DNA from 3 places in the Streptomyces sp. NPDC046261 genome. Region 2 is predicted to be linked to each of the others. Evidence: riboswitches for the same ligand, from Rfam matches in the RefSeq annotation. Region 2 holds a riboswitch; each other region holds the start of a gene.

The links. Region 2 has a riboswitch for cyclic di-AMP ahead of ABZ956_RS14795 (transglycosylase family protein). Riboswitches for the same ligand answer to the same signal wherever they lie in the genome.
Positions count from the first base shown of each region.
Region 1: it holds a riboswitch for cyclic di-AMP, as region 2 does, so the genes downstream of both, ABZ956_RS24585 (M23 family metallopeptidase) here and ABZ956_RS14795 (transglycosylase family protein) in region 2, are expected to answer to the same signal.
Region 3: it holds a riboswitch for cyclic di-AMP, as region 2 does, so the genes downstream of both, ABZ956_RS20555 (peptidoglycan DD-metalloendopeptidase family protein) here and ABZ956_RS14795 (transglycosylase family protein) in region 2, are expected to answer to the same signal.

Region 1 is NZ_JBEYZU010000017.1:35,434-42,823, forward strand. It holds gene ABZ956_RS24580 (MFS transporter) at 1-267, opposite strand, end outside; gene ABZ956_RS24585 (M23 family metallopeptidase) at 397-1,566, opposite strand; cyclic di-AMP (ydaO/yuaA leader) riboswitch at 1,689-1,826, opposite strand; gene ABZ956_RS24590 (PP2C family protein-serine/threonine phosphatase) at 1,966-3,168, opposite strand; gene ABZ956_RS24595 (DEAD/DEAH box helicase) at 3,387-5,078, opposite strand; gene ABZ956_RS24600 (cold-shock protein) at 5,276-5,479, opposite strand; gene ABZ956_RS24605 (DUF6227 family protein) at 5,703-6,539, opposite strand; gene ABZ956_RS24610 (SDR family oxidoreductase) at 6,719-7,390, shown strand, end outside.
Region 2 is NZ_JBEYZU010000006.1:331,957-339,346, forward strand. It holds gene ABZ956_RS14765 (DUF2079 domain-containing protein) at 1-149, opposite strand, end outside; gene ABZ956_RS14770 (SurA N-terminal domain-containing protein) at 447-1,067, shown strand; gene ABZ956_RS14775 (nucleoside triphosphate pyrophosphohydrolase) at 1,102-2,094, shown strand; gene ABZ956_RS14780 (DUF6479 family protein) at 2,159-2,593, shown strand; gene ABZ956_RS14785 (cytochrome P450) at 2,639-3,886, shown strand; gene ABZ956_RS14790 (transglycosylase family protein) at 4,051-5,010, shown strand; cyclic di-AMP (ydaO/yuaA leader) riboswitch at 5,305-5,454, shown strand; gene ABZ956_RS14795 (transglycosylase family protein) at 5,459-6,211, shown strand; gene eno (phosphopyruvate hydratase) at 6,492-7,390, shown strand, end outside.
Region 3 is NZ_JBEYZU010000011.1:99,738-107,127, reverse strand. It holds gene ABZ956_RS20570 (GNAT family N-acetyltransferase) at 1-1,235, opposite strand, end outside; gene ABZ956_RS20565 (HPr family phosphocarrier protein) at 1,397-1,678, shown strand; gene ABZ956_RS20560 (GntR family transcriptional regulator) at 1,835-2,515, opposite strand; gene ABZ956_RS20555 (peptidoglycan DD-metalloendopeptidase family protein) at 2,755-3,540, opposite strand; cyclic di-AMP (ydaO/yuaA leader) riboswitch at 3,552-3,706, opposite strand; gene ABZ956_RS20550 (pitrilysin family protein) at 3,954-5,330, opposite strand; gene ABZ956_RS20545 (pitrilysin family protein) at 5,366-6,712, opposite strand; gene ABZ956_RS20540 (DNA topoisomerase IV subunit A) at 6,935-7,390, shown strand, end outside.

The DNA.
Region 1 (7,390 bases), on a different contig from region 2:
CAGCCGGCCGAAGAACAGCGCGCCGGAGCAGGCTCCCGCGACATAGAGGGCGGCCGCCAGGCCCGTCACCCCGCCCGAGGTGATCGGCAGGCCGCTGCCCTGTTCGGAGAGGCGGCCGGCGATGTTCCCGACGACCGTCACCTCCAGGCCGTCCAGGATCCAGACGGTCCCGAGGCCGATCACCACGGTCCAGTGCCACCGGGACCAGGGCAGCCGGTCCAGGCGGGAGGGCACTGACGTGCTGATCGTCGTCGCGGTCGTCGTCACATGCTCTGATTTCCCGATCGCACGCAGAACATTCCCGGCAAATCAGATCCGGGCCGCCTGTAACCCGGCTGCCTCTCTGCGGTTGCGGCGGCCGCCCGTCTCCGTCCGTCCGCCGGCCACCGCCGTCGGTTACGGCCGCAGTCCCTTCGCGCGCAGCCACGACAGCGGGTCCACCGGTGAGCCGCCTCCCGGCCGTACCTCCAGATGCAGGTGGGGGCCGGTGACGTTGCCGGTCGCGCCGACGCGGGCGATGACCGTGCCCGTACCGACCTTCCCGGACGTGACCACCATCGACGACAGGTGGCAGTACCAGATCTCGGTGCCGTCGCCGAGCGTCAGCACGATGCGGTAGCCGTACGCGCCGGCCCACCCGGCCTGCGTGACCGTACCGCCGCTCACAGCCTTGACGGGGGTGCCGGTGGGGGCGGCGAAGTCCTCGCCGGTGTGGTTCGCGGACCACATGCTGCCGGCCTGGCCGAAGCCGGCGGTGAGGGTGTACGAGCCCACGGGCAGGGTGTACGAGCCGGCGGCGACGGAACCGCGCTTTCCGGCGGCAGCCGGGGAGCGCTTCGCCGGCGCGGCGGGCCGTTCGGCCTCGCCCGGACCGGCCCCCTGTGGCTCCGCCTCGGCGGCACGCGCCGCCGCCCGCGCCTCCTGGGCCTCTTGCGCTTGCTGGGCTTCCTGCGCTTCCCGTGCCTCGTGCGCCTGGGCCTTCTCCGCCGCGGCCTTGCGCTGCTGCTCGGCGGCGGCCCGCGCCTCGCTCTCCCGCGCGGCTTCGTCGGCGGCGTCCTGCTGGCGCTCGGCCTGCTGCAGGATGCGGGCGCGCAGCGCCTCGCCGGCGTCCGCGGTGCTGCGCGTGGCCGCCACGACGGCCGGGGCCTCGGCGGCCGGCCCGGCCTCCGCGTGGTCGGCCTCGGAGTTCGCGGCCTGCTTCTCCTCGCCGCCGGCTATGAGGGAGCCGACGCCCGGGAGCTTCTGCGCCAGGTCGGGCACGGATATCGGCGTCGGCGGGCGGTCCTGCGCGCTCGCCATACCGCCCGCGCCGACCGCCGCGATGACGCCGACGCCCAGCACCGCGCCGCTGCGGGCCATCGTGCCGCCGCGCTGCTTGACGACACGGTGCCTGCCGCGGACGGGCGCCGCCGTGGTGCCCTCGGCCGGATTCCACTCGCTCCAGGTCTCCTCGGTCTCGGAGCCGGAGCCGGCGTCGAAGCCCTCGCCGGCGTCGAAGCCGGCGAAGGCGGTGTCGTCAGGGGCGAAGGCTGGACCGGCCGGGGCCTCACCCGGAGCGCCGTTCACAGGGTCGGAGTCATACAGCGAGTCGTACGCGGAGTCATACGCAGAGTCGTACGCGGAATCGTACGAAGAGTCATGCGAACCGTCGTCGAGAGCAGGCCTGTTGGACGCCACGGAGGCGCACTCCTTTCCTTCCTACTCGCCTACCGGGTTAGCTGACGGGTTCGGAGCAGGAAGGTCTCCTACGGGCCGGCGCGCGGTCCGATTCACCCCAGAGTTGATGGTTCCCCGGTTCCGCCCACGGGATTCGGCGAAGGCGCGCGGCGCCGCCTCTTGCGGCGGCTGCAACGACCGCGCTGCGTTATCGAACGTTAATAGACATCGCCACCGGATTCCAAGCCGAATGCACGAAATGGCACGCCTCTTGGGCGGATCGCGCGGAGCGCGTCCGCTGACCGTTCGTCAGTTGTTATCCGTCCGAACGCGGACGGTACGGGTGGTGGTCCGGGTGAGTGTGTGGGTGATGACGGCGGGGCGGTGGCGGCCGTCACCGCGCCGGATGGCGAGCAGGGCCATGTCGTCGTCGGCCGGGCCGCCCGCGTGCCGGACGACATCCGCCGTGAGGGCGTCGAGCAGCGCCTCCGGGTTCCTGAACTGCTTGCCGTTGAGGCGCTCCCGCGGGTTGTAGAAGTTGCCTTCCGCATCCCGCGCCTCGGTGACCCCGTCCGTAAACAGCAGCAGCGTGGACCCCGCCGGGAACTCCCACTCCTCCACGCGGTCGGGCCACATCCCCAGCTCCCCCATGCCGAGCGGCAGCGCCGGAGCGCCCGGGTACGCCTCGCCGACCGTGCCGTCGGCGTGGAGCAGGAGCGGCGGCGGATGGCCGCGGTTGACCAGGCGCAGCGCGGTGGTGCCGGGCGGGACCTCGGCGAGTACGGCGGTGGTGAAGCCCTCGCTCTCATCGAGGTTCGCGCGCCGGGCGCCCTCCCTCTGCAACGCGCGCTCCAATCGCACGGCGAGCCCCTCCAGCGTGCGCTCGTGCTCCGCCGCTTCCCGGAACGCGCCGATCACGACGGCGACCGCCTCCACCGCGCCGAGCCCCTTGCCGCGTACGTCGCCCACGATGGCGCGCACGCCGTACGGGGTCTCCTGCACGGCGAAGAGGTCACCGCCGATCCGGGCGTCGGCCTGCGCCGCCAGGTAGCGCGCGGCCACGCGCAGTCCGCCGATGCGGGCGGGAGGCGCGGGCAGCACGGCTCGCTGGGCCGCCTCCGCGATGCACCGGGCGGAGGCCAGCTTGCGGTCGCCGTGGCGTACGACGCGGTTGATGCCGAGGGCGAGGGCGGCGACGGCCAGCACGGTCACGACCTCGGTGACGGCCTCGCCCGTCTCGGGCACCCGGCGGGTGATCGTGAGGGTGGTCATGGCGGTCAGGGCCGTGACGGCGGTGACGAGCGTGGCGCCATGGGACAGCATCGCTGCCGCGATGAGGGGTGAGCAGGCGAAGAAGGGGGCGGAGGAGTAGTGGGAGGGGGTCAGGACGTCGAAGACGACGCCCGAGAGGATCAGGGCCGCGGGCAGCCGACGCGCCACGGACTGCCGCAGACGGGCCCGGTGGCCGTGCGCGACGGGTGGCTCCGACCGGGGCTCGCGCGCCTCTGACATCCCCACCGTGCGTTCTCCTGACCGGCCGCCGTCCCTGGGCATCGCGTTCCACCCTTGCGCAGCGGGCGCGCCGTCGCGAACGGTGTTGCGCCGGACGGGGCCTTTTCCGCGAAGGGCGGAGCAGCACAGAGGCGGGGCCCGGAAAACCGGACCCCGCCTCTGTGCTGCACGTCAGAACGTCACAACGTCTGCGTCACACCGTCAGCGTGACGCAAGCGTCAGGAAGCCGCCGACCGGCGACCGCCACCGCCGCCGCCACCGCGGCGCGGGCGGCCGACGGCGTTGCCCGGGCGGGTGCCGCCCGAGCGGCGCGAACCCTCGCCGCCGCCGTTGCCGCCGAAGCCGCGGAAGGGACGCCCGCCGCCGTTGCCGCTGCCGGAACCGCCCGCGGCGGGAGCGCCCGCGGCGTCGGTACGGGTGCGGCCGCGGCCGCCCCGGCTGCCGCGCGAGCCGCCGGACGTACCGGCGCCCCCGCCGGAACCGGAACCGCGCGAGCGGGACTTGCCGGCGCCCTGCGGCTGGGCCGGGGCCGGGGCCGCGATGACGACCGGGACGCCACTGGGCTCGCGGGCACCGGTGATGCGGGCGAGCTCCGGGTCGGTCGGGTAGGTCTTCATGACGTTCGGGGTGATCTGCGCCGTGGTCATCATGCGGCTCATCTCGCGCCGCTGCTCGGGCAGCACGAAGGTGACGACCGTGCCGGACTCGCCCGCGCGGGCGGTGCGGCCGCCGCGGTGGAGGTAGTCCTTGTGGTCGACCGGCGGGTCGATGTTCACGACGAGGTCGAGGCCCTCGATGTGGATGCCGCGTGCCGCGACGTTCGTCGCGATCAGGGCGGTGACCTGGTCGGTGCGGAACTGGTCCAGGACCCGGTTGCGCTGCGGCTGGCTCTTGCCACCGTGCAGCGCGGCGGCGCGCACGCCCTCGGACAGCAGCTTCTTCACCAGGCGGTCGGCGCCGCGCTTGGTGTCCACGAACATGATCACGCGGCCGGAGCGGGCGGCGACCCGCGTGACGGCGTCCTTCTTGTCCTGGTCGGTGACGTGCAGCAGGTGGTGGTCCATGGTCGCGACCGCGCCCACCGACGCGTCGACGGAGTGCGTCACCGGGTCGGAGAGGAAGCGGCGGACGAGCCGGTCGACGTTGCGGTCCAGGGTGGCGGAGAACAGCATCCGCTGGCCGTCCGGGCGCACCTGGTCGAGCAGCTTCGTGACCTGCGGCAGGAAGCCCATGTCGGCCATCTGGTCGGCCTCGTCGAGCACCGTGATCGCCACGTCGCCGAGCTTGCAGTCGCCGCGCTGGATGAGGTCCGCGAGCCGTCCCGGGGTCGCGACAAGCACCTCCGCGCCGCGCGCGAGGGTCTGGGCCTGGCGCCCGATGGACATGCCGCCGACGACCGTGGCCATCCGCAGGTTGACGGCGGTCGCGTACGGGCTGAGCGAGTCGGTGACCTGCTGCGCCAGCTCGCGGGTGGGGACGAGGACGAGCGCCAGCGGGCGCTTGGCCTCGGCGCGCCGGCCGGCGGTGCGGGCGAGGAGCGCGAGGCCGAAGGCGAGGGTCTTGCCGGAGCCCGTGCGGCCGCGGCCGAGGACGTCGCGGCCGGCCAGCGAGTTGGGGAGCGTCGCGGCCTGGATCGGAAAGGGCTCGGTGACGCCCTCGCGGGTCAGGGTGGCCAGCAGGCCCGCGGGCATGTCCAGCGAGGCGAACGCGTCGACGGGCGGGAGCGCGGGGGTCGTGCTGACCGGCATCTCGAAGTCACCCTGCGGCGCGGCGGGGCGCCGGCGCGCGGCCGGCTGGGACTCGTCCGTGCGACGCGGTCGCGAGGAGCGGGCCGGGCCCGAGGTGCGAGCGGAACGAGCGGGTCGGGCGGGCCGATCGGAGCGATCGGTGCGTGCGGCGGAACGAGTCATGCGGGGACCTTCCCTCAATGGGGTGCCAAGCCCCCTGTGTGGCCATTCTGGCGGGCGCCGAGTGGCGCCTTCGGCCTGTTTGACGAGCGCGACAATGGGGCCCGCACCCAGTGGTGCGGGCCCCATCGCGAGGTTCAGCGAACTCCAGAACGTTCGGAATGCTCCTGATCGTTCGAAAAGCTCCTGATCGTCGATCGTCAGATGCTGACGATGTTCTCCGCCTGCAGGCCCTTCTGGCCCTGCGTGACGTCGAACGAAACCTTCTGGCCCTCGAGGAGCTCACGGAAGCCGTTCGAGGCGATGTTCGAGTAGTGGGCGAAGACGTCGGGGCCGCCGCCGTCCTGCTCGATGAAGCCGAAGCCCTTTTCGGAGTTGAACCACTTCACGGTACCGGTCGCCATTTTTGTCTCCTAAGCGATGGGATGGGCCCCAAGGCCGGAAACAAGACCGGCGAAAACAAAAATGCGCCTTCGGCTACATAACCGTCAGGCGCACACGAGTTCATGGGTACCACAACTGCAACTCGAACTAGTGTAGCACAACCTGGCAGAGCCCTGCTGACCTGGGCAAACTCTCTTCTCGATACCCGTCCCGACACCCCTCCCCACACCCGCCCCGGCGGCGCTATAACTCCACCCCCTGAGCCCGGGCGTGCCGGTCGGCCGCCACTTCCGCCTCCGCCTCGTCGAGGTAGACCTCGCAGACCAGCCGGCCGTCGGCCGTCATGTTGTGCTCGAGCTCCCAGAGGCTGACCTCGCCGCCGCCCTCCAGCAGGAAGGCGTGCTCGTAGAACCGGCACCAGGTGGCGTCCCGCCCGGCCGTACGGCGCCTCGGCTTGGTGATCAGCGCGATGTGGTGGCCGAGCGCCCCCTGGAGCAGCTCCCGCACCACCTCCCCGGGCCCGTCCGCGTTCTCCGCGCGCCGCAGCAGCCGACGGGCGTGATCGGGCGAGGCCTCGGCGACGTACTCCCGGCGGGGCCGCGTCGGCCCCATGGCCAGCAGCAGCTCCTCCGCCAGCCAGGCGGGCAGCTCCTCGTCCTCGCTGCCGGGGCCGATGCCCCCGCCGCCGATGCGGTCGTGCACCCGGCGCTCGGCGGCGTCGAGCGCGCTCTCGTGCACGTACAGCTCGTACAGGAAGCCCTCCTGCGCCCCCGTGTCGTGCTCCAGCTCGTACAGCACCAGGCTGCTGCCGTCCGCGAGCAGGAAGATGTGCCGGTAGGTGTTGCAGCGCAGGGGGCGCGGCTCGTCGTTGCGCTGGCGGTACGAACGGAGCTCGGTCTGGTGCATCAGCGCGGTGCGCAGCCGGTCCAGGACCGGCTCACCGATCTCGAAGCCGTTCTGGGCGCGTTTCAGCAGCTCCTCCACCTGCTCGGCAGGCGTCGGTTCGCAGCCGGCCGGGCCGCCCGGCTCGCCGCAGCCCCTGCCTTCGCCCTCGCCCCCGCCCGCTCGCGTCTTCGCCATGCCGTCGACCTCCCGACCTTCGCCGCACCCACCCCGCGCCACTTACCGTAGCGGCGCGAACACGGGACGGGGGCGGGGTTTTCAGCAACTGGCGGCGGGGCCGGACGCTTCCGCCCGGCCGGTCCCCCGAACGCCTGCCCGCCGGGCGTACCGCCCCGGGCCCGCCTAGCGTGCTGGGCATGACCCTTGGACTCGTCGTCATCACCGGCGCCAGCTCCGGTTTCGGCGCCGCCTGTGCCCGGCTGTTCGCCGAGGACGGTCATCCCCTGCTCCTGCTGGCCCGGCGCACGGACCGGCTGGCGGCGCTGGGGCTGCCGCGGGCCATGCAGCGGGCCGTCGACGTGACCGACCGCGCCGCCTTCGCGGCGGCGGTGGCGGAGGCCGAGGCGGAGTACGGGCCCACCGACCTGATCGTCAACAACGCCGGCGTGATGCTCACCGGCGATCCCCTCGCCCAGGACCCGGCCGAATGGGACCGGATGATCGACGTCAACATCCGGGGCGTCCTCAACGGCGTCCACGCCGTCCTGCCGGGCATGGCGGAGCGCGGCCGGGGCACGGTCATCAACGTCAGTTCGATCGCGGGGCGCAAGACCTTCGGGTCCAACGCGGTCTACTGCGCCACGAAGTTCGCGGTGCACGCGGCGTCCGAGGCCATCCGCGAGCAGGCCGCCCAGCACGGCGTGCGCGTGAGCGTCATCGCCCCGGGCTACGCGGCGACCGAGCTCAGCTCGCACATCACCGACCCGGACACGCGGGCGGCCTACCAGGCGGCCGAGGCGTCCCTGGAGGGCGGGCTGACGGCCGACGACGTCGCCCAGGCCATCGCGTACGTGTACCGGCAGCCGCAG
Region 2 (7,390 bases):
AGCGTGGTGTAGAGGACGAACAGGACGCCGCCCACCCAGTACGGGTCCAGTCGCGGCGCGCGCAGCCGGGCGCCGCGGAGGCGCGGTGCGGGCGCGTTCTCGGCCCTGCTCCTGTCCTGTGCCGCGACGGGGGCGGTGGCCGAGTCCATGGGCGGCTTCTCCTCGGGCTGATTTGCGGGGGTCGGTCTGAAGTATGCGTCCTCGACCGTGATCGTTACGACGCCCCCTCGGACATCCCCCTCGGACACGGCGGCGAAGGCGCGCATCCCGACGCCCCGCGAATCGTTGGCCGAATCAGTGGCCTGGGCCACGCGGACTCCCTACCATCGATCAACGCCGGACCATCGCTCCATGCCAGGCCGTCGCCCGCCCTTCGCCCGACCACGCCCCTCGTGCCAGGGGCACCGCCCGCACCTGTTTGATTGCGATCTCCGCCGGGAGGCTCCATGATCCGCCGCAGGACAGCGCTCTCCGTCTCCGCCGCCACCGTGCTCGCCGCGGCGCCCCTGCTCACCGGCTGCGGTTCCGCACCGCATCCGGGTGCGGCGGCGGTCGTGGGCAAGGAGCGGATCACCGTCTCCCAGCTGCAGAGCCAGGTGGCGGACGTCCGCGAGGCGCAGCGGTCCTCGCCGGAGGGGGAGCAGCTGCTGGCGGGCAGCGCGCAGCTCGGCCAGGACACCCTCGTCCGGCTGATCCAGTACCGGATCATCGAGCAGGCCGGCCGGGACAACGGCGTGGACGTCACCCGGCGGGAGCTGCAGGAGCGGCGCGGACAGGTCGAGCGGGTGCTCGGCGGTGCCGACGCCGTCGAGGCCCGGTTCCTGGCGGCCGGCATCGCGCCGGGCCAGATCGACCGGGAGCTGTCGGTGGGCCTGGTCCGCTCCAAGCTGGAGGACAAGCTCGGCAAGGCCCGCACCGGCGAGGTCCTGATGAAGACCTCCGACGCGCTGCGCGTGGACGTCAATCCCCGCTACGGCACATGGGACGCCAAGCGCGGTACGGCCCGGGCCGCGCTGGAGCCGTGGCTGCGGCCGGCCGCCGCGGCCGGCCCCGAACAGCCGGCGTGAGCCCGCGCGGGCCCGGTCGCCTAGGCTCGGTCGCGTGAACGACCGCGTGAACGACTCCTTTGGCCGCATCGTCCTGCTCACCACCAGCCACCGGGTCGCACCCGGCCTGCTGTCCTGGCCCGCGTGGCAGACGCTGCGCGGCGCCGGGCGGGTGCTGTGCGCCGACGCCGGCCATCCGCAGCTGCCGTACCTGCGGGAGGCCGGCGTCGAGGTCGAACACGCCTCGCCGACCGCCCGCGAGCTCGTCGACTACTGCGCGGACGGGCAGCGCACCGCCGTGGTGATCACTTCCGCGGAAGGGGAGTCGGCCCTCACCGACGGCCTGGCCCGGCTGGCCGGCTCGGGCCGCGAGTCGATGCCGGCGCTGGAGCTGCTGCCCGGCTCCTACGACCTGCCCGGTGCCCGGCTGCTGGACCTGGTGCAGGTCATGGACCGGATCCGGCTGGCCTGCCCGTGGAGCGGCATCCGCACCCACCAGGACCTGGCGAAGTACGGCCTGGAGGAGATGTACGAGCTGCTGGAGGCCATCGAGACCGGCGACCGGGAGGCGCTGCGCGAGGAGCTGGGCGACGTTCTGCTCCAGGTCGTCTTCCACGCCCGGATCGCGCAGGACGACGCGGACGAGCCGTTCTCCGTCGACGACGTCGCCGCCACCATCGTCGACAAGCTCATCCACCGCCACCCGCACGTCTTCGGCGAGGAGAGCGCGCGGACGCCGGAGGACGTGCGGGCGCACTGGATGCGCACGAAGGCCGCCGAGAAGGGCCGCGACTCCGTCACCGAGGGTGTCCCGCTGGGCCAGCCGGCCCTCGCGCTCGCCGCGAAGCTCGCCTCCCGGGCCCGTTCCGGGGGCCTGGAGGTGGCCCCGCCGGCCGGGGAGGGCATCGGCTACGAGCTGCTGGCCCTGGCCGTACGGGCCGAGGCGGCCGGCACCGAGCCGGAGACGGCGCTGCGGGCGGCCGCCCGTACCTACCGGGACGCGATCCTCGCCGCGGAGGCGGCGGCGGGGGAACGGCCGGGGGAGTAGCGCCCCGCCACCCGTTCGGCCCAGGCGCGGTCTTGACCCGGCGCCCGGCGGGTACCCGACATCCATGCGCACTGACCACATGGACCTCGCACTGCCGCACTGGGTCGGCGGCATCGCCCCCTTCATCGTGGGGCTGTGCGTCTGCGCCCTGCTGATCCTGGCCTTCTACTTCGGGCAGCGCTGGCGCGACCGGGAGCCGCCGCCCCCCGCCCAGCCGCAGCGCCGCCAGGGCTCCTGGCAGACGCGGCAGGAACACGACAGGGGACCCGCCTCGCCCGACCACGGCCCCGGGCACAACGACGACGAGGAGAGCGCGGTCGGCTACGTCGTCGAGCACCGGGAGTCGGACCGCCTGCAGACCGAGGCCAACGGGGAGCGGGTGCTGCCGCACGAGATCAACAACCCCGGCAGCCACCCCGAGGAGCTCTCCGAGGACCGCAAGAAGTGGGACCCGGGCAGCAGCGGCGCCTTCGGCAGCGGCGGCGGCGGGCACCACTAGCGGGGCCGCGGGTAGCGTCGGGGCGTGCACGACACGAACGACCGTATGCCCACGCCCCCCGCCCCACCCCTGTTCACCTGGGAGTTCGCGGCCGACCCCTACCCGGCGTACGCCTGGCTGCGCGAGCACGCCCCCGTGCACCGCACCGCCCTGCCCAGCGGTGTCGAGGCATGGCTGGTCACCCGGTACGCCGACGCCCGGCAGGCACTCGCCGACCAGCGGCTGTCGAAGAACCCCGTGCACCACGCCGAGGGCGCCCACGGCAAGGGCAAGGTCGGCATCCCCGGCGAGCGCAGCGCCAACCTGATGACGCACCTGCTCAACATCGACCCGCCGGACCACACCCGGCTGCGCCGGCTGGTCTCCAAGGCGTTCACCCCGCGCCGGGTCGCGGAGTTCGCGCCCCGGGTGCGGGAGCTGACGGATCAGCTCATCGACGCCTTCGCCGGCAAGGGGGAGGCCGACCTCATCCACGAGTTCGCCTTCCCCCTCCCCATCTATGCCATCTGCGACATGCTCGGGGTGCCGCGCGAGGACCAGGACGACTTCCGCGACTGGGCGGGAATGATGATCCGCCACGGCGGCGGCCCACGCGGCGGAGTGGCCCGTTCCGTGAAGAAGATGCGGGGCTATCTCACGGAACTGATCCACCGTAAGCGGGAGGATCTCGGTGAAGACCTCATTTCCGGACTGATCCGGGCGAGTGACCACGGCGAGCACCTCACCGAGGACGAGGCCGCGGCCATGGCCTTCATCCTGTTGTTCGCCGGTTTTGAAACAACTGTGAACCTGATCGGTAACGGAACCTACGCCCTGCTGCGCAACCCCGGGCAGCGCGAGCGCCTCCAGCGCGCGCTGCGCGAGGGCGAGGAGAGCCTGCTGGCCACCGGCGTGGAGGAGCTGCTGCGCTACGACGGGCCGGTGGAGCTGGCGACCTGGCGGTTCGCCACCCGGGACCTGACCCTCGGCGGACAGCGCATCGCCGAGGGCGATCCCGTACTCGTCGTCCTGGCCGCCGCGGACCGCGACCCCGAGCGGTTCGCCGACCCCGACACCCTTGACCTGGCCCGGCGCGACAACCAGCACCTGGGCTACGGACACGGCATCCACTACTGCCTGGGCGCCCCCCTGGCGCGCCTGGAGGGCCAGGTGGCGCTCGCGACTTTGCTGCGCCGGCTGCCCGATCTCCACCTGGCCGCGGAGCCGGAGGACCTGCGCTGGCGAGGGGGTCTGATCATGCGCGGATTGCGCACTTTGCCCGTCGCGTTCACCCCTGCTCCGCCCGCCGCATGACGACCGGTCACCTCGCGTGACCTTCGCGTGACCTCGGCTACACCGGCTTGTGACGACCCGGACCCGTCGCTATGTTCGACGACCACATCAGCCGCCACACGAGAGGCCAGCCCATGCGTTTCGGGAACGGAAGACATCGCCGCCCCCGTCAGATACCCGCCATCGTGCTCGCGGCGGGGGTGACGGGGGCGGGCATCGCCATGCCGCTGATGGCGGCCACCGCGGCCACGGCCGCGGACACGGGCACCTGGGACAAGGTCGCCCAGTGCGAGAGCGGCAGGCTGTGGAGCGCCAACACCGGCAACGGTTTCTTCGGCGGCCTCCAGCTCACCCAGCAGATGTGGGAGAACAACGGCGGCATCTCCTACGCGCCGCGCCCGGACCTGGCCAGCAGGTCCCAGCAGATCGCCGTCGCCGAGCGGATCCTGGCCGCCGAGGGCCCCGACGCCTGGCGCAGTTGCGCCGTCAGTTCGGGTCTGTCGAAGGACGCCCCGGCGCCCGACGTGAACCCCGGACGCACCCAGAGCCCCGAGCCGGAGCCGACCCGCGAGCCGGCGCCCGAGCGCACCGCTCCCGCCACGCCGGAGCCCACGAAGTCCGCGCCCGCCGACCGCGCCCCCGGCACCACCGAACCCGCGCCCGGCGCATCGAAGTCGCCCGGCACGCCGAGCCCGTCCACCGACCCCTCCGCCCCCGCGGGCGAGACCTCCGGAAAGCCGGACGGCAAGCACCGCAAGGACCCCTCGGCCGAACCGTCCACCACGCCGTCCCCCTCCACCACGCCCTCGGGCACGCCCACCGACCACGCGCCCACCGACCCCGCGCCGACCGCCCCGCGCACGCCGGGCGACGACGCGGCCGGGGAGCCGGGCACGGGCAAGCACCGCGCCGAGCCGCCGCGTTCGGACGAGCCCCAGCGCCCCTCGCGCGACGGCGCCGACGCCCGGACGGGCGTACCCGGCGCGACCGACTACACCGTCAAGCCCGGTGACAACCTGTCAGCGATCGCGGAGGACCACTCGGTCACCGGCGGCTGGCAGACGATCTATCAGAAGAACGAAAAAGTTGTCGGATCCGATCCGGATCTCATTCAGCCTGGTCAGCGGCTCGATATCCGTCCCTAGCCGGGGGGTTCGGGGCGAATGTCCGTTCCAGTCGAAAGTGAGACATGGGTCTCGTTGACTTTGGGCTGGACGGAGCTCGTCCGTTCTGCTCAAACCCCCTCCCACCTGCGGAAACAGGAGGTTCCTGCGGGTAACTTCCAGCAACTGTGGCTGAAAAGTGGGGTTTGAACCCGTCGGCCGCCTGTGTTTAACGTCGTCACCGCTCGCCACCGCGAGCACCACGGTCGCCACGCCGAATCCTGCCGGCGGCCGGGGGAGTCGTCGCGCAAGCGCCGTTGGCAGGAGCGGGGGAACCAAGGTAAGGCGCCGGACCGGTCCGACGGCCTCACGGTCGAGGGAGCGGGACGGCTTGGGGTGAAGCCCGGAGCGCAGCCGCGCACCGGGCCGGGCAAACTCACAGCCCGAACCCGACAGCTCACCTCGTAGGCGTCGGTGAGGAAACCGACTTATGTCCAAGGGCAAGCACCGTCGTCCGTCCAAGGCCGTCCGCATCGTCACGCTCGCCGGCGTCACCGGCGTCGCCGTGGCCGCCCCGCTGATGGTCGCGACCTCCGCCAACGCCGCCTCCGTTTCGACCTGGGACAAGGTCGCCCAGTGCGAGTCCAGCGGGAACTGGTCCATCAACACCGGCAACGGCTACTACGGTGGCCTGCAGTTCTCGCAGTCCTCCTGGAAGGCCGCCGGCGGCACGCAGTACGCCCCGCGCGCCGACCTGGCCACCAAGGCCCAGCAGATCGCCACCGCCGAGCGTCTCCTCGCCATGCAGGGCCCGGGCGCCTGGGGCTGCGCCGGTGCCGGCGGCCTGACCGCCGGTGGCGCGAAGGCCAACGTCGACACCTCCGGCTCCGGCTCCGTGGTCAAGAAGAAGTCCACGAAGTCCTCCTCCGCCGCCGCGGGCGAGACCTCCACCAAGAGCCGCGCCGACCGTGCCGAGCGCCCCTCCGCGCCCAAGCACGCCAAGCCGCAGGCGGAGACCGCCGAGGAGGCCCCGGCCCCCAAGCAGACCGCCCCGAAGCACGCCGCCCCCAAGACGGTCAAGCAGGGTGACGGCGAGTACGAGGTCAAGGAAGGCGACACCCTCGGCTCCATCGCCGACGCCAAGAAGGTCGACGGCGGCTGGCAGAAGCTGTTCGACCGCAACAAGGACATCATCGACAACGCGGACCTGATCTTCCCGGGTCAGAAGCTGCACCTCAGCTGATCACCGGCTGAGCGCCGCGCTCATCCGCGGGACCGCCCCGCTCCGATGCGTCTTCCCCCCGAGCCGCATCGGAGCGGGGCTCCGCCGTTTTCCGGGGCCGCCACGGGCCCCGGTGCGGCCGGTCGTCTTTCCCGTTGAGCGAACACACCGACCATTCATCCGGTGATCTCGGCTTTTGTGCCAATTTTCGGTCCGGTGGCCGGTCCAAGGGCGGGCGCAGCCTCCGGGGCCCGTTAGGCTCGTGCTGCAGAACTCCAGACACACCACGAAGGAGACCCTCGTGCCGTCCATCGACGTCGTCGTAGCTCGCGAGATCCTCGACTCGCGAGGCAACCCCACGGTCGAGGTCGAGGTCGGCCTCGACGACGGCTCCACGGGCCGTGCCGCCGTGCCGTCCGGCGCCTCCACCGGTGCCTTCGAGGCCATCGAGCTGCGTGACGGTGACCCGAACCGCTACCTGGGCAAGGGCGTCGAGAAGGCCGTCCTGGCCGTCATCGAGCAGATCGGCCCGGAGCTCGTCGGCTACGACGCCACCGAGCAGCGCCTGATCGACCAGGCGATGTTCGACCTGGACGCCACCGACAACAAGGGCTCGCTCGGCGCCAACGCCATCCTGGGCGTCTCCCTGGCCGTCGCGCACGCCGCCTCCGAGGCCTCCGACCTGCCGCTCTTCCGCTACCTGGGCGGCCCGAACGCGCACCTGCTGCCCGTTCCGATGATGAACATCCTCAACGGCGGCTCGCACGCCGACTCCAACGTGGACATCCAGGAGTTCATGATCGCGCCGATCGGCGCGGAGTCCTTCTCCGAGGCCCTGCGCTGGGGCACCGAGGTCTACCACACCCTCAAGAAGGTGCTGAAGGCCAAGGGCCTGGCCACCGGCCTGGGCGACGAGGGCGGCTTCGCCCCGAACCTCGGCTCCAACCGCGAGGCCCTCGACCTCATCCTCGAGGCCATCAAGGAGGCCGGCTACACCCCCGGCCAGGACATCGCCCTGGCGCTCGACGTCGCCGCCTCCGAGTTCTACAAGGACGGCGTCTACACGTTCGAGGGCAAGGACCGCTCCGCCGCCGAGATGACGGAGTACTACGCCGAGCTCGTCGAGGCGTACCCGCTGGTCTCCATCGAGGACCCGCTGTTCGAGGACGACTGGGCCGGCTGGAAGACCATCACCGAGAA
Region 3 (7,390 bases), on a different contig from region 2:
TACTGCAGGAAGTCGTTGCCGGAGACGTCGGCGCGGTTGCCGGCGGAGACGAACGTGGAGATGCCGACCAGGCCGGCCGCGCGCCGGTGGAGCCCGCCCAGCAGGGCGATGCCGATCGCGCCGGACTGGCTGAAGAGCCCGACCCGGCCGGCGGCCGGCAGCTCGGGCGAGAGGGAGGCGTTGAGCCGGACGCCGTCGGCGGTGTTGATCAGGCCGAGGGCGTTGGGCCCGATGACGCGCATGCCGTACGAGCGGGCCTGGCGGACCAGCTCGCGCTGCCGCTCGCGGCCCTCGGCCCCGCTCTCGGCGTATCCGGCGGACAGCACGACCAGGCCCTGGACGCCGTGTTCGCCGCAGTCGGCGACGACCGAGGGCACCTGCTCGGCGGGCACGGCGATGACGGCGAGGTCCACGGGGTCCTCGATCGCGAGGACGGAGCGGTGGGCGGGGACGCCCTCGGGCTCGAGCACCGAAAGGTCCTCGGGGAAGGCCCGGTTGACCGCGTGCGTACGGCCGGTGAAGCCGCCGGCCAGGACGTTGCGCAGCACGGTGCGGCCCAGGCCGCCGGGCTCGCGGCCGGTGCCGACGACGGCGAGGGAGCCGGGGGCGAGCAGGCGCTGCACCGAGCGGGCCTCGGCGCGCTGTTCGCGGGCGCGCTGGACGGCGAGGGAGGCGTCGGTGGGTTCGAGGTCGAGCTCCAGGCGGACGACGCCGTCCTCGAAGCTGCGCTTCTGGGTGTAGCCGGCGTCCGTGAAGACTTTGATCATCTTGGTGTTGGCGGGCAGCACCTCGGCGGCGAAGCGCCGGATGGAGCGCTCGCGGGCGACGGCGGCGATGTGCTCGAGCAGGGCGGAGGCGACGCCGCGGCCCTGGTGGGCGTCCTGGACGAGGAAGGCGACCTCGGCCTCCTCGGCCGGGCCGGAGGCGGGCATGCCGTGGCCGTCGATGCGGTCGTAGCGGACGGTGGCGATGAATTCGCCGCCGACGGTCGCGGCCAGGCCCACGCGGTCGACGTAGTCGTGGTGGGTGAAGCGGTGCACGTCCCGGTCGGAGAGGCGGGGGTAGGGGGCGAAGAAGCGGTAGTACTTGGACTCGTCCGAGACCTGTTCGTAGAAGCTGACCAGGCGCTGGGCGTCGTCGGGCGTGATGGGGCGGATCTGGGCGGTGCCCCCGTCGCGCAGCACGACATCGGCTTCCCAGTGGGCCGGGTACGCATGCTCGGACGGCGTCTGCATGGGGCCAGCGTAAGGCCGTCCACCGACAGCGGGTGGTGGCGTGCGGCCCCTGGTCGCGGGCCGGACGGCCCCATCCGGGCCTGAGCGGTCGCGCGCAGGGGCATCGCGCGCCCCGTGCGACAATGGTCTAGACAACCAATATCGACTTGAAGGGCAACACCATGGTTGAGCGCCGCGTAAACGTCGGCTGGGCCGAGGGCCTGCACGCCCGGCCCGCGTCGATCTTCGTCCGTGCGGCGACGGCCGCCGGCGTCCCGGTGACGATCGCCAAGGCCGACGGCAACCCGGTCAACGCCGCGTCCATGCTCGCCGTGCTGGGTCTGGGCGCCCAGGGTGGCGAGGAGATCGTCCTCGCCACCGAGGCGGACGGTGCCGAGGCCGCGCTCGACCGTCTGGCCAAGCTGGTCGCCGAGGGGCTCGAGGAGCTTCCCGAGACCGTCTGATCCACCGGGCCCGCTCCGTATACCGCGGGTGTGTGCGACGGGGCCGCGGCGGCCGACTCGAGGCAGCCGCGGCCCCGTTGTCCGCGCCGCCCGCGTTGTCAGCGGGAATGCCCGTGAATTACCCGCCGCTATTCGCACACGGATAGCGGCTCATTGTTAAGAACGCGCGCCCGCCGTGTTGACGGATTGTTTCGGGCCCGGCATCCGGTTCGCGTCCGCGGGCCGCCACTGCCGGAATGTCCCGGGCGAACGGCCGGCCCGGGCGACGGCCAGGTTCCGCGCCCGCTCGGCGTCCCCGCGGGCCACCGCGTCCACCAGCGCCCCGCACGCCTGCCAGCTCTCCAGCGGCCGGACCGGCGGCTCGGCCGCGTACACCCAGGCGATCTTGCGCCGCAGCTGGGTGAGGAGCGCCGCCAGGCTGGGGCTGCCGGACGCCTGGGCGAGGGTCTCGTCGAACCACTCGCCCAGCGGACGCAATTCACTGGCGCGGCCCGTACGCGCGCGCTCCTGGCCGAGGCGGACCAGCCCCCGCAGGACCTTCAGATGAGCCTCGGTACGCCGCTGGGCGGCCCGGGCGGCGCCCAGCGGCTCCAGCAGGGCGCGGACGTCGAGCAGGTCGGCGGCCTCGCGCTCGGTGGGTTCGGCGACACAGGCGCCGGCATGCCGCCGGGTGGTCACGAAGCCCTCGGAGGCCAGGGTGCGCAGCGCTTCGCGCACCGGCACCCGGGAGACGCCGTAACGGCGTGCCAGGAGTTCCTCGATGAGCCTGCTGCCGGGTGGAAAGGTGCCGGAGACGATGTCGTCGCGGATCGCCGTGCACACGGCGTGCGCGGAAATACCGCCCCTCTTGTGCACTACCTCGTCATCGCCGTTCACGTACGGCCCCGCATGGGTGTACCTCCGACTTATGACTTAACCCCCGTGTATCACGGCCGATTGACGCCCGTTCAGTGACTCTATGGCAACCGGGTGGGATTTCCGATGGGTCCGCCGATTCATGGATATCTTTTGGCCAAACGCGAAGGCCCCGGCCGTGGGGCCGGGGCCTTGCGCGAAGAGTGGTGCCGCGACGCGTTCTACAGGCTGACGCCGTGGGCGCTCATGTAGGCGATCGGGTCGATGTCGGAGCCGTAGGTGGCGCCGGTGCGGGCCTCGAAGTGCAGGTGCGGGCCGGTGACGTTGCCGGTCGCGCCGGAGAGGCCGATCTGCTGGCCCGGGGTGACCGTCTGGCCGACGGAGACGTCGAGGGACGACAGGTGGGCGTACTGGGTGTACGTGCCGTCGTTGTGCTTGATGACGACGTTGTTGCCGTACGCGCCGCCCCAGCCGGCCTCGACGATGGTGCCGGCGGCGACCGAGCGGACCGAGGTGCCGGTCTCGGCGTGGATGTCGATGCCGGTGTGGCTGCCGGAGGACCACAGGCCGCTGGAGGCCTTGTAGGAGGTGGAGACGTAGGAGCTGTCGATCGGGCTCACGTACGTGCCCAGGCGCTTGCGCTCCTCGTCGCGGGCGGCGCGCTCCTTGGCGGCGCGCTCCTCCTCGATCTTGCGCTTGGCCTCTTCGGCGCGCTGCTTGGCCTCGGCGGCCTTCTGCTTGGCCGTGGCCTCGGCCTGGAGCCGGATGGCGGCCTCGTCGGCGGCGCTGCGCTGGGTCTCGGCCTGGGCGTCGACGTTGTCGGCCATGACGTCACCGATGACGATGGCCTGGGTCAGGCCGGTGTCCTCGGTGCGGTGGCCGTCGTCGGTGGAGGCGAAGGCCGGGGCGGCGACGCCGGCGACCACACCCGCGGCGGTGAGGGTGGCTATGCCCGCCACATTGGCGCTGACACGCGCGGCTCGACTCGGACGACGGTGCTTACCCATGCCTGGGCGATCCTTTCCTTCCTTCTCGCCTACCGGGTTAGCTGACGGGTTCGGAGCAGGAAGGTCTCCTACGGCTCCCTCGTGAAAGGGACCCGATTCACCCCAGGGACGTTTGGGTCCCCGGCTCCCCTTGGCTGGTGCCTCGGGGACTCGGCGATGGCTGCCCGGGACCGCGGTTGCGGCTCCGATCTGACGGACTGCCGCCCTGACGCTAATCCGCGTCGGATTCGAACGGCAAACAGAACGGGGCTTTTATGACCTACGCCACACGACCAACGTGCAACCACTGCATGAAATTGGACATAAGGGAGGCGCGTGTGCCTCATCGGGCTCACGCGCCTCTCTTGTCCGCTCATATCCGGCACGGAGTACGGGAATACGGCGGCTGAACCTCCGTCAGGCAGCTCCGTCCGTCAGGCGGGGATGACGGTCACCTCGCCGATGCCCAGCGCCTTGACCGGCTCGAGGATCTCGGCGGCGTCACCGACGAGGACGGTGACCATACGGTCGACCGGGAACGCGCTGACGACGGCCGCCGTGGCCTCCACCGTGCCGGTCTCCGCCAGGCGTTCGTACAGCCGCGCCTGGAAGTCGTCCGGCAGGTACTGCTCGACCTGGTCGGCGAGGGTGCCCGCGACGGCCGCCGCCGTCTCGTACTTCAGCGGTGCGACGCCGACCAGGTTCTGCACGGCGACGTCACGCTCGGCCTCCGTCAGGCCCTCCGCGGCCAGCGTCCGCAGCACCGTCCACAGGTCCTCGAGCGCCGGACCGGTGTTGGGGGTGTCCACGGAGCCGCTGATGGCGAGCATGCCCGTGCCCGTGGCGCCCTGGGCCGGGGGCACCGAGCGCAGCACCTGGCCGAAGGCGCGGACGCCGTAGGTGTAGCCCTTCTCCTCGCGCAGGACGCGGTCCAGTCGGGAGGTGAGGGTGCCGCCTAGGCAGTACGTGCCCAGCACCTGGGCGGGCCAGACGCGCTCGTGCCGGTCGGGTCCCGCGCGGCCGATGAGCAGCTGGGTCTGGACGGCGCCGGGGCGGTCCACGATCACGACGCGGCCGGTGTCGTCCGCGGTGACCGCGGGGACGGGCCGGGGCTCGGCGCTCGAGCCGGTCCAGGCGCCGAGGGACTCGGCGAGGGCCTGGTCGAGGTCGATGCCGGTGAAGTCGCCGACGATCACGGCCGTCGCCGTGGCGGGGCGGACGTGGTCCTCGTAGAAGGCGCGCACGGCGGCGGCGTCGATGCGCTTGACGGTCTCCTCGCTGCCCTGGCGGGGGCGGGAGAGCCGGGAGTCGGCCGGGAAGAGCTCGGCGGACAGCGCCATGGCGGCCCGGCGGGCGGGGTTGGCCAGCTCGTGCGGGATCTCGTCCAGCCGGTTGTTCACGAGGCGCTCGACCTCGTCGGCGGGGAAGGCCGGGGCGCGCAGGGCGTCGGCGAGCAGGCCGAGGGCCTTGGCCAGCCGGGAGGCCGGGACCTCCAGGGACAGGCGCACGGCGGGGTGGTCGGCGTGCGCGTCGAGGGTGGCGCCGCAGCGCTCCAGCTCGGCGGTGAAGTCCTCGGCGCTGAGCTTGTCGGTGCCCTCGGAGAAGGCACGCGCCATGATCGTGGCCAGCCCGTCCAGGCCCTCGGGCTCGGCCTCCAGGGGCGCGGCCAGGCTGATCTCGACGGCGACGACCTGCTGGCCGGGGCGGTGGCAGCGCAGCACGGTGAGGCCGTTGGACAGCCGGCTGCGGTCGGGGGCCGGGAACGCCCAGGGGGTGGCCTGCCCGGGCTTGGGCTGCGGGTGGAATTCCATCGTCGCGGTGGTGGTGCTGGCGGATGCGGCGTCGCTCACCGGTCCGTCTCCTCTTCGTTCTGGTCGGCGTCGCCGTCGGACTGGGGTGAGGTCGGCTCGTACACCAGCACGGCCCGGTTGGCGGGGTGCAGCCGGGCCTTGGCGACGGCCTGCACCTCCTCGGGGGTGACCTCCAGGACGCGCTGCACGGCGGTCAGGGCGAGCTGCGGGTCGTCGAAGAGGACGGCGAAGCGGCACAGTTCATCGGCCCGGCCGCTGACGGTGGCGAGCCGGTCCAGCCACTCGCGCTCCAGCTGGGCCTGGGCGCGCTCCATCTCCTGCGGGGTCGGCCCCTCGACGGCGAAGCGGGCCAGCTCCTCGTCGACGGCGGCCTCGATCGCGCTCACCTCGACGCCGCCGGACGCCTTGACGTCCAGCCAGCCGAGCGAGGGGGCGCCGGCCAGGCGCAGCAGGCCGAAGCCGGCGGCGACGGCCGTGCGGTCGTGGCGGACCAGACGGTTGTGCAGGCGGGAGGACTCGCCGCCGCCGAGGATGGTCAGGGCGATGTCGGCGGCGTCGGCCTCGCGGGTGCCGTCGTGCGGGAGGCGGTAGGCGGCCATCAGCGCACGGGAGGGCACCTCCTCGAGCAGGACCTGGCGCAGCTCCTCGCCGATGGTGTCGGGCAGGGAGCCGTCGCGCGGGGGCTGCTTGCCGTCGTGGGAGGGGATGGACCCGAAGTACTTCTCGATCCAGGCGAGCGTCCGCTCGGGGTCGATGTCGCCGACGACCGCGAGCACGGCGTTGCCGGGCGCGTAGTACGTGCGGAAGAAGGCGCGCGCGTCCTCCAGGGAGGCGGCGTCCAGGTCGGCCATGGAGCCGATCGGCGTGTGGTGGTACGGGTGGCCGTCGGGGTAGGCCATGGCCGTCAGCTTCTCGAAGGCTGTGCCGTAGGGCACATTGTCGTACCGCTGGCGGCGCTCGTTCTTGACGACGTCGCGCTGGTTCTCCATGGACTCGTCGTCGAGCGCGGTGAGCAGCGAGCCCATCCGGTCGGCTTCCAGCCACAGGGCCAGCTCCACCTGGTGGGCCGGCATGGTCTCGAAGTAATTGGTGCGCTCGAAGCTGGTGGTGCCGTTGAGCGAACCGCCGGCGCCCTGCACCAGCTCGAAGTGGCCATTGCCCTTGACCTGCGCCGAGCCCTGGAACATCAGGTGCTCGAAGAGGTGGGCGAGGCCCGTGCGGCCCTTGACCTCGTGCCGCGAGCCGACGTCGTACCAGAGGCAGACGGCCGCGACAGGGGTCAGATGGTCCTCGGAGAGCACGACCCGGAGGCCATTGGCCAGGCGGTGCTCGGTCGCTGTCAGGCCGCCGGAACCGGCCTGTTGCGTGGCCGTGTGACCCATGGGCATGTACGTCCCTTCGATCTCTTGAGATCTCGCGGTGCCTCGCGACGACTCGCGTGATGAACAGTGCTGTCACTGTATGCAAGCGCGCTGACATCTGGCGAAGTTCCCGACCGGTCGTACCCGTCCCGGACGGGTCGCGGTAGGGGTTGTCAGTGGAGCGGTCCACAATGGTCGGCGTCAGACCCGCCTCGGCAATCGATCGAAGGAGCAGCAGCCGCGATGGCCCGCCGCAGCACGAAGACCCCGCCGCCGGAAGAGTTCGAGGAGCGCATCCTCGACATCGACGTCGTCGACGAGATGCAGGGCTCCTTCCTCGAGTACGCCTACTCGGTCATCTATTCCCGGGCCCTGCCCGACGCCCGGGACGGTCTCAAGCCCGTCCAGCGCCGCATCCTGTTCCAGATGAACGACATGGGGCTGCGCCCCGAGCGTTCGTATGTGAAGTGCGCCCGGGTCGTCGGCGAGGTGATGGGAAAGCTCCACCCGCACGGCGACGCCTCGATCTACGACGCCCTGGTGCGCATGGCGCAGCCGTTCTCCATGCGGGTGCCGCTGGTGGACGGGCACGGCAACTTCGGCTCGCTCGGCAACGACGACCCGCCGGCGGCCATGCGGTACACCGAGGCCCGGATGGCGGCGGCGACGTCGCTGATGACGGAGTCGATCGACGAGGAC